Regions from separate parts of the Streptomyces sp. NPDC059816 genome, predicted to be linked through region 1. Evidence: riboswitches for the same ligand, from Rfam matches in the RefSeq annotation. Region 1 holds a riboswitch; each other region holds the start of a gene.
The links. Region 1 has a riboswitch for cyclic di-AMP ahead of ACFV88_RS10885 (M23 family metallopeptidase). Riboswitches for the same ligand answer to the same signal wherever they lie in the genome.
Positions count from the first base shown of each region.

Region 2: linked by a shared signal. The riboswitch ahead of ACFV88_RS06285 (transglycosylase family protein) and the one ahead of ACFV88_RS10885 (M23 family metallopeptidase) in region 1 are both predicted to bind cyclic di-AMP.
Region 3: linked by a shared signal. The riboswitch ahead of ACFV88_RS34690 (peptidoglycan DD-metalloendopeptidase family protein) and the one ahead of ACFV88_RS10885 (M23 family metallopeptidase) in region 1 are both predicted to bind cyclic di-AMP.

Region 1 is NZ_JBHWIQ010000006.1:216,352-220,620, reverse strand. Features, by position in the region: gene ACFV88_RS10895 (M16 family metallopeptidase) at 1-148, shown strand, start outside; gene ACFV88_RS10890 (M16 family metallopeptidase) at 172-1,539, shown strand; cyclic di-AMP (ydaO/yuaA leader) riboswitch at 1,786-1,947, shown strand; gene ACFV88_RS10885 (M23 family metallopeptidase) at 1,961-2,752, shown strand; gene ACFV88_RS10880 (GntR family transcriptional regulator) at 2,994-3,689, shown strand; gene ACFV88_RS10875 (HPr family phosphocarrier protein) at 3,883-4,164, opposite strand.
Region 2 is NZ_JBHWIQ010000003.1:331,475-335,743, reverse strand. Features, by position in the region: gene ACFV88_RS06295 (cytochrome P450) at 1-1,103, shown strand, start outside; gene ACFV88_RS06290 (transglycosylase family protein) at 1,290-2,375, shown strand; cyclic di-AMP (ydaO/yuaA leader) riboswitch at 2,550-2,741, shown strand; gene ACFV88_RS06285 (transglycosylase family protein) at 2,746-3,498, shown strand; gene eno (phosphopyruvate hydratase) at 3,912-4,269, shown strand, end outside.
Region 3 is NZ_JBHWIQ010000046.1:27,893-32,161, reverse strand. Features, by position in the region: gene ACFV88_RS34695 (SGNH/GDSL hydrolase family protein) at 1-506, opposite strand, end outside; gene ACFV88_RS34690 (peptidoglycan DD-metalloendopeptidase family protein) at 731-1,756, opposite strand; cyclic di-AMP (ydaO/yuaA leader) riboswitch at 1,761-1,915, opposite strand; gene ACFV88_RS34685 (tyrosine-protein phosphatase) at 2,382-3,179, shown strand; gene ACFV88_RS34680 (DUF6126 family protein) at 3,272-3,451, opposite strand; gene ACFV88_RS34675 (helix-turn-helix domain-containing protein) at 3,448-4,122, opposite strand; gene ACFV88_RS34670 (aspartate aminotransferase family protein) at 4,241-4,269, opposite strand, start outside.

The sequences.
Region 1 (4,269 bases):
GGAGGTCCGGGAGGTCGCCGCGGCGCGGCTGCGGCCCGACAACCGTGCGGTGCTCGTCTACGAGCCGCTGGACCACCCGGAGCCCGACGCGGACGGTGCCGCCGACGCCGGGGCCGACGAGAACGCAGACGAGGAGGCGGCCAAGTGACCGAGGCCCAGCCAGTCGTGACCATGGACTTCCACCCCCAGCCGCAGCCCGGTGACGCCCGCCCCTGGGCCTTCCCCGAGCCCGCCCGCCAGACGCTGGGCAACGGCCTGACCGTGCTGCGCTGCGACCGCCCCGGACAGCAGGTCGTCGCCGTGGAGGTGCTGCTGGACAGCCCGCTGGACGTGGAGCCGGCCGGCCTCGACGGAGTCGCCACCATCATGGCGCGGGCGTTCTCCGAGGGCACCGACAAGCACACGGCCGAGGAGTTCGCCGCCGAGCTGGAGCGCTGCGGCGCCACCCTCGACGCGCACGCCGACCACCCCTGTGTCCGGATCTCCCTCGAAGTGCCCGCCTCCCGGCTGCCGAAGGCCCTCGGGCTGCTCGCCGACGCCCTGCGCGCGCCGGCCTTCGCCGACAGCGAGATCGAGCGCCTGGTCCGCAACCGCCTGGACGAGATCCCGCACGAGACGGCCAACCCTGGCCGGCGCGCGGCCAAGGAGCTGTACAAGCAGCTGTTCCCCGCGGACGTCCGGATGTCCCGCCCGCGCCAGGGCTCCGAGGAGACCGTCGCGGCGATCGACTCGGCCGCCGTGCGCGCCCTCTACGAGAAGAACGTGCGGCCCGCCACGGCGACCGCCGTCATCGTGGGCGACTTCACCGGCGTCGACGTCGACGCGGTCCTCGCGGACACCCTGGGGGCCTGGACGGGCGGTCCGGCGACCCCCCGCCTGGTGCCCCCGGTGACCGCCGACGACAGCGGCCGGGTCTTCATCGTGGACCGGCCGGGTGCGGTCCAGACCCAGGTGCTGATCGGCCGTCTCGGGGCCGACCGGCACGACCGGGTGTGGCCGGCCCAGGTCCTCGGCACCTACTGCCTGGGCGGCACGCTCACCTCGCGACTGGACCGCGTGCTGCGCGAGGAGAAGGGCTACACGTACGGCGTGCGGGCCTTCGCCCAGGTGCTGCGCTCGACGGCGAACGGCACGGGCGCGGCGCTGCTCGGCATCTCCGGTTCCGTGGACACGGCGTCGACCGGGCCCGCGCTGGAGGACCTGTGGAAGGTCCTGCGCACGCTCGCCGGCGAAGGGCTGACGGACGCCGAACGGGACGTCGCGGTGCAGAACCTGGTGGGCGTCGCCCCGCTGAAGTACGAGACGGCCGGGGCCGTCGCGGGCACCCTCGCCGACCAGGTCGAGCAGGAACTCCCCGACGACTACCAGGGGCTGCTGTACCAGCGGCTCGCCGCCACCGGCACCGTGGAGGCCACGGCGGCCGTCGTGAACGCCTTCCCGGTGGAGCGTCTGGTGACGGTGCTGGTCGGCGACGCGACGCAGATCGAGGAGCCGGTGAAGGCCCTCGGCATCGGCGAGGTCACGGTCGTCTCCGGCTAGCAGCGACCGCGCTGGGTGCCGTTCCGTCGTCCGACGGGACGGCACCTTCGTGTGTCCGGCAGGCGTTTCACGCACCGTCAGTGCGGTGCCCCCGGGCGCCGGGGCCGGATGTCCCGAAAGCGTCGGACGTTGCGTTCCGCGGTGTGGCGTGCGCAACAAAACCGCCGATCCGTTTGTCGTGGGAATGATCTCCGGCTTAGCGTCAGGTCGACTGCCCGTCGTGCGGTACGCCGCAGCCGCGGCACCGGACAGTCATCGCCGAGTCCCCGTACAGCGCGAGCCAGGGGAGCCGGGGACCCAACCGTCCCTGGGGTGAATCGGACGCCCGTCGCCACGCGGAGGGGGTCCGTAGGAGACCTTCCTGCTCCGAACCCGTCAGCTAACCCGGTAGGCGAGAAGGAAGGAAAGGACCACCCACTTCATGGCGTTCACCCGCGCCACCGGGAAGCACCGTCGTCCGACGCGCATGTCGCGCACCACCGCCAACGTCGCGGGCGTCGCCACGCTGACCACCACCGGTGTCATCGGCACCCTCGCCTCCCCCGCCATGGCCGTCGACGAGCCCTCCCCCCTGGAGGACACGGGGCTCACCAAGACGATCTCCATCGGGGACGCCGTCGCCGACGAGATCGACACCCAGGCCGCGGTGCAGCAGATCGCCGCCGACGAGGCCGCCGCCCAGAAGCTCGTCGAGGCGGAGACCAAGCAGCGCCTCGCCGAGCAGAAGCGCCGGGCCGAGGCCGAGGCCGCCAAGGAGCGCGAGGCCGAGGAGCGGGCGGCCCGCGAGGCCGAGCGCAAGCGCCTGACGACCTACGTCAGCCCCGTCGCCGGTGGCCACGTCTCCACCTCCTACGGCGCGGGCGGCAGCATCTGGTCCTCCGGTACCCACACCGGCATCGACTTCCACGCCGGCACCGGCACCCCGATCCAGTCCGTCGGCTACGGCACCGTGGTCGAGGCCGGCTGGGGCGGCGCCTACGGCTACAACGTCGTCATCAAGATGCACGACGGCACCTACACCCAGTACGCGCACCTGTCGTCCGTGGCCGTCACCGCGGGCCAGTCGGTCACCGCGGGCCAGCAGATCGGCCTCGCCGGTGCCACCGGCAACGTGACCGGGGCGCACCTGCACTTCGAGGCGCGGGCGAGCGCCGAGTACGGCTCCGACCTCGACCCCGTCGCCTACCTGCGCGCGCACGGCGTGTCCCTCTGAGCCTCCCCCCCCCAGGACGGCACCACCGAAAGCCCCGGCCCCGGCCGGGGCTTTCGCCGTTCCCGGACCGCGGGCGCGGTACCGGCCGAGCGCCCGGTACCCGGTCGCCGGCGGGTAATCCGCCGTCCGGAAATTCCAGGGAACGGTGAAGAGCGGTCGGAATTTCCGGCGAGCTGCAATAGAGTCACCGAATCAATGTCGATCGACCGCGTTTCGCGGGCACGGAAGCGGAGGTCCCCCCATGCGCATTCCCGCCCATTCGGTATGCACGGCCATTCGGGACGACATCGTCAGCGGTGCACTGGAGCGTGGGAGCCGACTCACCGCAGACGTGCTCGCCCGCCGCTACGGAGTCTCCCGCGTCCCGGTGCGCGAGGCGTTGCGCACGCTGGAGGCCGAAGGGTTCGTGGTCACCCGCAGACATGCGGGAGCCTGCGTCGCCGAGCCGACCGACCGGGAGGCGGCCGACCTGCTCGACGTGCGACGGCTGCTGGAGCCCCTGGGGGCGTCCCGCGCGGCCGAACGGCGCACGGACGCCCATCTGAAGGTGCTGCGTGGACTGGTGCGCCTGGGCCAGGAGCGGGCGGGCAACGGGACCGGGGACGAGCTGCGCGCCCTGGGCAGCTGGTTCCAGGAGACGCTGATCCAGGCGTGCGCCAGCCACGGGCTGATCGCCATGCTCACCCAGGTGCGGCACAAGACCGCCTGGATGTACACGGTCGAGCCCGCTCAGCGGCCCGCCGAGGAGTGGACGGAGCGCGGCGCGATCGTCGACGCGGTGACCCGGCGCGACGCGGAGCGGGCCGGCGCGCTCATGGCCGTGCACACGGAGCGCGGGATCGCGGCGCACCGCCGCAAGGTCGCGCGCCGCCCGGAGCCGCTCCGGCGCGCGGGGGCGTCGAAACATCCCGTCAACACGGGAAGCGTCGTCCCGTAACAAAGGGCCGCAACGATGTGACCGTCAATCGCTGGCGCTGCGCTTCGAGGGAATTCACCGGGATGCGCCGTGTCTTTGTGTCGTTTATTCGCACGGGGATTTCCGGGAATTCATCGCCGAATGTGCGGCGCGGTAATTCGCTGGTTTCGTGGGTGTCCCCCGATGTCGACGGACACCCACGCGCGGACCGCGGTCAGACCGTTTCGGGAAGCTGCTCCAGGCCCTCGGCCACCAGCTTGGCCAGTCGGTCCAGGGCCGCGTCCGCGCCCTCCGCCTCGGAGGCGAGGACGACTTCCTCACCGCCGTGCGCACCGAGCCCGAGGACCGCCAGCATCGAGGCGGCGTTGACCGGGGCGGCGTCGCCCTTGGCGATCGTCACGGGGACGCCGGTGGCCGAGGCCGCCCGGACGAAGATGGAGGCGGGGCGGGCGTGGAGACCCTCGGCCCAACCGACGTTGACGCGGCGCTCAGCCATGTGATGCTGCCCTTCGGGTACGCAAGGTTGCAAGGCTCTGTTCGGTTGTCTAGACCAGTCTCCCACAGCAGTGGCCCCCGTCCCCAGGGCCGGCGGAACGCGTGT
Region 2 (4,269 bases), on a different contig from region 1:
ACCCGGCGCACCACGACGAGCCGGAACACGCCAAGGGCAAGACGGGCATCCCGGGCGAACGCAAGGCCGAGCTGATGACGCATCTGCTCAACATCGACCCGCCGGACCACACCCGGCTGCGGCGTCTGGTCTCCAAGGCGTTCACCCCGCGTCGGGTGGCCGCGTTCGCGCCCCGGGTGCAGCAGCTGACGGACCGCCTCATCGACGGTTTCGCCGAGCGCGGCGAAGCGGACCTCATCCACGAGTTCGCGTTCCCGCTGCCCATCTACGCCATCTGTGACCTGCTGGGCGTGCCCGCCGAGGACCAGGACGACTTCCGGGACTGGGCGGGCATGATGATCCGCCACGGCGGCGGCCCCCGGGGCGGTGTCGCCCGCTCGGTGAAGAAGATGCGCGGCTATCTGGTGGAGCTGATCCACCGCAAGCGCGAGACCCTCGGCGAAGCGGGCGACGACGACCTGATCTCGGGTCTGATCCGCGCCTCGGACCACGGCGAGCACCTCACCGAGGGCGAAGCGGCGGCGATGGCGTTCATCCTGCTGTTCGCCGGGTTCGAGACCACCGTGAACCTCATCGGCAACGGCACCTTCGCCCTGCTCACCCACCCCGAACAGCGGGCGCTGCTCCAGCGGTCGCTGGCCGAGGAGGGGGAGGGCTCCCCGCTGCTGGACACGGCGGTCGAGGAGCTGTTGCGGTTCGACGGCCCGGTGGAGATGGCCACCTGGCGGTTCGCCACCGAACCGCTGCGCCTGGGCGGTCGGGACATCGAGCGGGGGGACCCGGTGCTGGTGGTGCTCGCCGCGGCGGACCGCGACCCGGCCCGCTTCGACCGGCCCGACACCCTGGACCTGACCCGGCGCGACAATCCGCACCTCGGATACGGCCATGGAATCCACTACTGCCTCGGCGCGCCACTGGCCCGGTTGGAGGGCCGCGCCGCGCTGGTCACGCTGCTGCGCAGGCTGCCTGACCTGCAACTGGCCGCTGCTCCGGAGGAATTGCGGTGGCGCGGCGGCCTGATCATGCGGGGCCTGCGGACGTTGCCCGTGCGGTTCGCCCCGGCCGCCGTGACCAGCAGTGGTGACGTCAGATCAGTTCCGTGATGCCTGCGTGATCTGCGCTGCATTGACTTGTGACAGGCGTTCGACTCCGGCTACCTTCACGACGAATCGGCCGCCCCCAGCCGCCGTGTTCGGTCCTGCTGTCGTACGAAAGGCCACCGCATGCTCTCCGGGAACGGTCGTCATCGACGCCCCCGACAGGCCCCCCCTCTGGTCGTTGCGGCCGGGGTGACCAGCTCCGCGATCGTCCTCCCGCTGCTCGGTGCGAGCGGTGCGACCGCGGCGGAGGCAGCGACCTGGGACCGACTCGCGGAGTGCGAGAGCGGCGGCGCGTGGAGCGCGAACGACGCCAACGGCTTCTACGGCGGTCTCCAGCTCACCCAGGAGGCGTGGGAGAAGCACGGCGGGCTCACCTACGCGGTCAGCCCCGACCAGGCCAGCCGGTCCCAGCAGATCACCGTGGGCGAGCGCATCCTGGCCGCGCAGGGACCCGCCGCCTGGCCGGGGTGCGGCGAAGCCGTGGGCCTCGTCAAGGGCGGCCCGGCGGCGGCCGTCGACCCGGGCGTTCCGTCCAAGTCCGACAAGGGCAACAAGGGCAGCGCGGTCATCGACACCGCCCCGGGCGGGGTGGCCGCCGGCAAGTCGGACGCGTCCCGTTCCACCGCGGACCGGCCCGCGTCCCAGACCCCCCGACCGGTGGAGACGACGGAACCCGGTTCCTCGACCTCGCCGAGCGCTTCGGAGGGCGCCTCCGGTTCCGCCGCTCCCTCCGACGGCGCCACCTCCCCCGGCGCCACGGGTTCTTCGGGACCCTCGGACTCCGCCGACCCCTCGGGCTCGTCGAGTTCCTCCCCGTCGTCCGAGGCGTCCCCCGGCGAGTCCTCGTCGAGCAGCGACCCGGGAGACGGGACGCCCGGTACGGGTACCGGGAGCGAGTCGGGTCTGCCCGGCTCGTCGTCCCCCTCGCCCGGCGCCTCCGACGCGACCACGGGCGCATCGACGGGGACGGAGGCGAAGGACGGTTCGGGCCGTCACCGCGGCGCCCCGGCGGCCGAGGAGGCCGTCGCCTCCCGGGAGGGCGACAGTGCGGCGGAGCACGCCTCGCGCAGCAGTGCATCCCGTGACGAACTGGACAAGTCGTACACGGTGCAGTCCGGTGACAACCTGTCGGCGATCGCCGACTCCCAGGGCGTCGAAGGGGGTTGGTCGACCCTCTACGACGGCAACAAGGGCACCGTCGGAACCGACCCCGACCTCATCCTCCCTGGCCAGAGCCTTGACCTGGCGCCCGAAGCGCCCGAAAAGAAGCAGTAGTTCGCTCCTTAATGTCCGTTTTGAGGTGTGGGGCGGAAGTGAGACATGGGTCTCATCAACCCGGCTGAGCTTTGAGTTTCCGCCCGCCCCATGCCTACGGTCAGGGCCGTTCGCCAATGCGGGCACCGACCTCCGTCACGCCGAATCCTGCCGACGGAAGTTCGGGAAAAGTCGACGCGTGAAGCGCCGTGGGCAGGAGCGGGGGACCCAAGGTAAGTGCCGGACGGGGTCGTTCGGGGAGTCGATCGAGACTCCCCGGGAGGCGACCGGACGGCTAGGGGTGGAGCCGCGCGCTGGACGCGCGGCCGGGCACTCACTCGGCCCGAACCCGACAGCTCACCTCGTATGGCGTCGGTGAGGGGATGTCTTCATGCTGCTTTCCGGTAAGGGCAAGCACCGCAAGCCCAGCAAGGCCACTCGTATCGTCACCCTCGCGGGGGTCACCGGAGCGGCCGTCGCCGCCCCGCTGCTGACGGCGACCAGTGCGTCCGCCGCCACCGCCGCCGAGTGGGACCGCGTCGCCCAGTGCGAGTCGGGCGGCAACTGGTCCATCAACACCGGCAACGGTTACTACGGCGGCGTCCAGTTCTCCGCCTCCACCTGGGCCGCCTTCGGCGGAACCAAGTACGCGCCCACCGCGAACCTGGCCACCAAGGCCCAGCAGATCGAGATAGCCGAGAAGGTCCTCGCCGGCCAGGGCAAGGGTGCCTGGCCGAGCTGTGGCGTCGGCCTCTCCAGCGCCCCCTACGGTGGCGGCGCCGCCGAGCAGCCCAAGCCGCAGACCCAGCAGCCGCAGCAGAGCGCCCCCGTGCAGCAGGCTCAGCCGAAGCAGCAGCAGCCGCAGCAGACCGAGCAGCGCGCCTCCCGTGCCGAGGACCGCGCCCCGGCCGCCCCGGCGCAGCCCGCCAAGCCGGCCGCGCCGACCAAGACGGTCGAGACCCCGACCGGCAAGAAGGTCGCGAAGGGCGACGGCGAGTACAAGGTCGTCAGCGGCGACTCGCTCAGCGCCATCGCCGAGGCCGAGGGCGTCAAGGGCGGCTGGCAGAAGCTGTACGAGCTGAACGACGACATCGTCGACGACGCCGACTTCATCTACCCGGGCCAGCAGCTCCACCTCTCCTGACCCCCACTGAACCGGTAGTCCCCTCCGGGCCCGACGGGCCCCACGGGACCACTCCCGGCTCCGGCCCGCCCCGGCCGTGAGCCGCACCCCCGGTCCCGGGCCGCGCCCCGGCCCGGCCGGGTACCCGTCCCCTCGGGTCAGTCCGCCCCGGTGCGCCGCCCCCGTGCACCGGGGCGGCGGTGCGTCCCCGGCCGGCCGGGTCCGACCGGCCCCGCGTTCCGTCGCGAACGGGGCCGGGCCCCGGAGCTCAGGTGAAGGACCCCGAGCACATTTGTTTGCCGACGGAACAATTTGGTTTCCGTTTGTCCACGAGCCGGGCGGCCGGGTGGCCGAAGTCCCGGGGGCCGTTAGGCTCAGGGGCGGCGGGGCCACCGGCCCCGCATCACTGCGTCACATCCCAGAAGGAGATGCTCGTGCCGTCCATCGACGTCGTCGTAGCCCGGGAAATCCTGGACTCCCGAGGCAATCCCACGGTCGAGGTCGAGGTGGGCCTCGATGACGGCAGCACCGGCCGTGCCGCCGTACCGTCCGGCGCCTCCACGGGCGCCTTCGAGGCCCTGGAGCTGCGTGACGGTGACGCCAACCGCTACGGCGGCAAGGGCGTCGAGAAGGCCGTCCTCGCGGTCATCGAGCAGATCGGCCCGGAGCTCGTCGGTTACGACGCCACCGAGCAGCGCCTGATCGACCAGGCCATGTTCGACCTGGACGCCACCCCGGACAAGTCCTCGCTCGGCGCCAACGCCATCCTCGGCGTCTCGCTCGCCGTCGCGC
Region 3 (4,269 bases), on a different contig from region 1:
AGGGACCACAGGTCGAGGACGGGGCAGTCGTAGCGGTCGGCGATGGCCCGTACGTGGCCGTTGTAGGTGGCGATCTTGCCGCGCAGGTGCTTGAGGAGGGGGACGCCGCGGGTGTCGAAGCCGGTGGTGACCATGACCGTGCCGACGGACGAGGCCAGATCGGCGACGGCCCGTTCGAACCGCTCGGCCACCTCGTCGGGGTCGGTGCCCGGTCGGATGATGTCGTTGCCGCCCGCGCTGAAGGTCACCAGGTCGGGCGCGAGTTGCCGGGCCCGGGGGATCTGCTCCTCGACGATCTGATCGAGGAGTCTGCCGCGGACGGCGAGGTTGGCGTAGCGGAAGGTGGGCTCGGGTAGCCGGTCGCCGAGGAGGACGGCCAGCCGGTCGGCCCATCCCACGAACGTACCGTCGGGGCCGGGGTCTCCGACACCTTCCGTGAAGCTGTCGCCGACGGCTGCGTAGGACCGGATGTCGTCAAGGGCGAGGAATGTCGACTCTGCTGTCACGTCGGCCCATTTTTCACCTCCCCACGTGACCTACGCCACCGTAATAATGCGCCATTGGGGCTTGACGGCACGTGATAAAAGCCATGCGACTCATTTCGTCGAGTCGGGAATAGCGGTTCCCCCGCACCGCTCGGCACCGCTCGGCACCGCTGCCGACATGCGACGCGGGGCCGTATCCGCCGATACGGCCCCGCGTGGGCTGGTGCGGCCGGTGGCCGCGGGGGTCAGATCGCGACGCCCTTCGACCGCAGGTAGGACAGCGGGTCGATGTCGGAGCCGTAGGCCGGGGAGGTGCGGATCTCGAAGTGCAGGTGCGGTCCGGTGCTGTTGCCGGTGGAGCCCGCGGTGCCGATCTGCTGGCCGCCCGAGACGGACTGGCCGGCGGAGACCCCGAGCTGCGAGAGGTGGGCGTACTGGGCGTACTTGCCGTCGGCGAGCTGGATGACGACCTGGTTGCCGTAGGCGCCCGCCCAACCGGCGGAGACGACGGTGCCGGGACCGACGGCCTTGAGCGGGGTACCGGAGGGGACGCTGAAGTCGACGCCGGTGTGGTAACCGCTGGACCACATGCTGCCGGAGGCGCGGTACGGCGTGCCCACACCACTCGCGACCGGCAGCGTGTAGCCGCCGGCGCTCGCGGTGGCGGCCGGCGCCTGGGCCGCGACGGGCACGGCCTTCGGGGCGGCGGGCTTCGGGGCGGCGGGGGCCGCGGGGGCCGCCTGCTCGGGCTGCACGGCCTTGGGCCCGGTCGCCTCGGGAGCGGCGGCCTTCGGCTCAGCTGCCTTCGGTTCGGCGGCCTTCGGTTCGGCGGCCCGGGGAGCAGCGGGCTTCGGAGCTGCCGGCTTCGGCGCGGTGGCCGTGGCTGCGGCCTTGCCGCCGAGGGTGAGCTTGAGGCCGGGGGTGATCAGATCGGGGTTCGATCCGACGGCGGTCCGGTTGTCCTGGTACAGCCGCTGCCAACCGCCGCGCAGGTCCTGGTCGTCAGCGATCTTCGACAGGTGGTCGCCGACCTTGACGGAGTAGGTCGTGAGCTCGGCGCGCTGCTGCGCGGGCGCCTCGGGGGCGGCCTGGGCCGCCACGGCGACCGAGGTCACGGGGGCGAGCCCGGGGGCGGACTGGGTCGCGGCCTGGGCCTGGGTGGCGCCGATCAGCGGCAGGGCAAGGGCTGCCGCGCCGCCGGTTCCGGTGATGGCGATCGTCCGGACGAGCCGGGCGGACTTGGGGCGGCGGTGCTTTCCCGTCGCGGGCATGGTGCGTTCCTCTCCGGCGCCTACGAGGTGAGCTGTCGGGTTCGGGCTGGAGCTGCCCGGCCGCGCTCGCGCGGCTTCACCCCGAGCCGGTCCGGTCGCCCGGATGCGGCGTACTGCGTGTGGGTTCCCCGCTCCTGCCGATGTCGGGTGGTGAGATGGGGCTACCGAGCGGCGGCAGGACTAGGCGTCCGCCCGGAGTGAGCGTGACGCTAAGCGAGCGGCAACGGCCCGGACAACCGAGCACCCGTCAGCGGCCTGCGGTTTCTTGATCCTCGCCGTCCGTTCCGGTCACCCTGCGTCGATGGCGGCAGGGTGACCGGATGCCAATTCCCGGGCCGGGGCGGGCAGCCGGCGAACCGGTGATCACCACCCACTGTGACGACTATGATCCCGGTCACGACGCATGCCCCTGGGGCGCCTTATTTCATGGCCAGTTACATCAAAGCCACTCAATCCGACCAAAGGCGCAAATCACCCTTTCACTGGTGGATTCCCTCATGCATGACATGACTCGGGATCACCAACAAAAGCCCTCGTGCAGGGTGATTGTCCGAGCAAGTGATGTCGTATCGTCTGAAGCGCCCCGCCGACGGACGGCGCCGGCGGGGGATTGGGAGGAGCCCCCGTGACGCAGCAGATCCCGTCCACCGAGCCCGAACTGACCGGCGTGCGCAACTTCCGTGATCTGGGTGGTCTGCCGACCGCGGACGGCAGGCGGGTCCGACACGGGGTGCTGTTCCGCAGCGGCCACCTCGCCCACGCGACCGACGAGGACCGTCGGTACCTGACCGGGCTGGGGCTGCACACGATCTTCGACTTCCGCAACGACGCCGACCGCGGGCTCGACGGCCATGACGTGGAACTGCCCGGCGTGCGCAACGTCAACCTGCCGCTGAGCGACCCGGCCGACGGCGCGGAGTTCTGGCGGATGGTGCGCCGGGGCGACCTGGCCCAGCTCCGTGACCTCCTGGCCGGGGGGCGGGCGGTCGAGCAGATGGTCACGTCGTACCGCGTGCTGATCGAGGAGCGGACCGCGGAGCACGCACGGGTGCTGCGGGCGGTCGCGCAGGACAGCGTGCCGGCGCTCATGCACTGTGCGGCGGGCAAGGACCGGGCGGGCCTGTCCATCGCCGTCACCCTGCTCGCACTCGGCGTCGAACGGGACGCGATCGAGGAGGACTACCTGAAGTCCAACGCCGCGCACCGCCGGTACCGGGTGCAGCGCAGCGCGGACGCGGTCGACGGGTACGCGCCGGAGGTGATGGAGCTGCTGAGCCCGCTGTTCGACGCCCGCTCGGAGTACCTGGCGGCGGCCTTCGACAGCATCGATCGATGTTGGGGCGGCACGGACGCCTACCTCGCTCGGGCCATCGGGCTCACGCCGGACCTGCGCGACCGCCTCCGGTCCCGTCTGCTCGACTGACGTCAACGCCGGGCTCCCGGTGCACCGCGGGGCGCGGGCACCGGGAGCCCGGCGCGTCCAGCACCGGGGTACCGGACCCGGGGCGGATCAGCTCACTTGGCTCCGACCTCGAACAGCAGCCAGATGAAGGCGGCGACGAGGTGGCCGACCGCGACGTAGATGAGCAGTCGGATCCAGATGCTCGGCGGCATCTTGTCCTCGATGCGCGGGCGCCGGACCGGCTCGACCGCCGGGGGCGCCGCCGGGTCGGTGGGGGGAAGGGGCTCGGTCATCGGAAGTCTCCCGGGGTGTGGACGTCCGTCGGGCCTAGGCACAGCGCGGCGGTCGGGCTCTGCAACAAGGTGTGCACGAAGAGGAGGTCGGTCCCGTCCTCGTCGGCGGCGCCGATCCGGTGCGGGGTCAGCGAGTCGAAGTGCGCGCTGTCGCCGGGCGCGAGCACATGGGTGCTGTCCCCGAGTCGCAGCCGCAGCCGTCCGGACAGGACGTACAGCCACTCCTCGCCGGGGTGCACCCGCACGATGTCGCCCTGGGTGCCGTACGGCACTCGGACGCGCAGGGCCTGCATGCCCCGGCCGGGGGCGCCGGCCTGCCAGTAGGTCCAGCCGCCGGCGCGGGTGGGTTCCATGGTGGCGGACTCGACGATCGCCTCCCGGTCGGCGACGGTCTCGCCGAGCAGTTCGGAGACGGTGGTCCCGTAGACACGGGCGAGCGACAGCAGCATGGGCAGCGAGGGCTGCCGACGGCCGGTCTCCAGTCGGGACAGATGGGCCGGGGACAGCCCGGCCGAGGCGGCCGCGGCCTCCAGCGTCAGTCCGGCGCCCCGCCGGCGCTCCCGCAGTCGGGGGGCCACGACGGGCAGCTCGCCACCGGGGCCACCGGCCGGGTCGGGGGACCCGGCGGTGGGCTGCGGCTCCTCGTGGGGAGTCGACTCGGAGGGGTTCATGTCATCGATTGAGCCAGAAAAATGCCTCCCGGGCAAATCTCTTGCCTGGGAGGTAAAAGTCGAAGGTCAAGAACCGCACGACGCCCGGCCGGGCCGCGCCTCCCCCGCCCGGGCCGCGTCAGCGGTTCGCGACGGCCTGTCTGACCA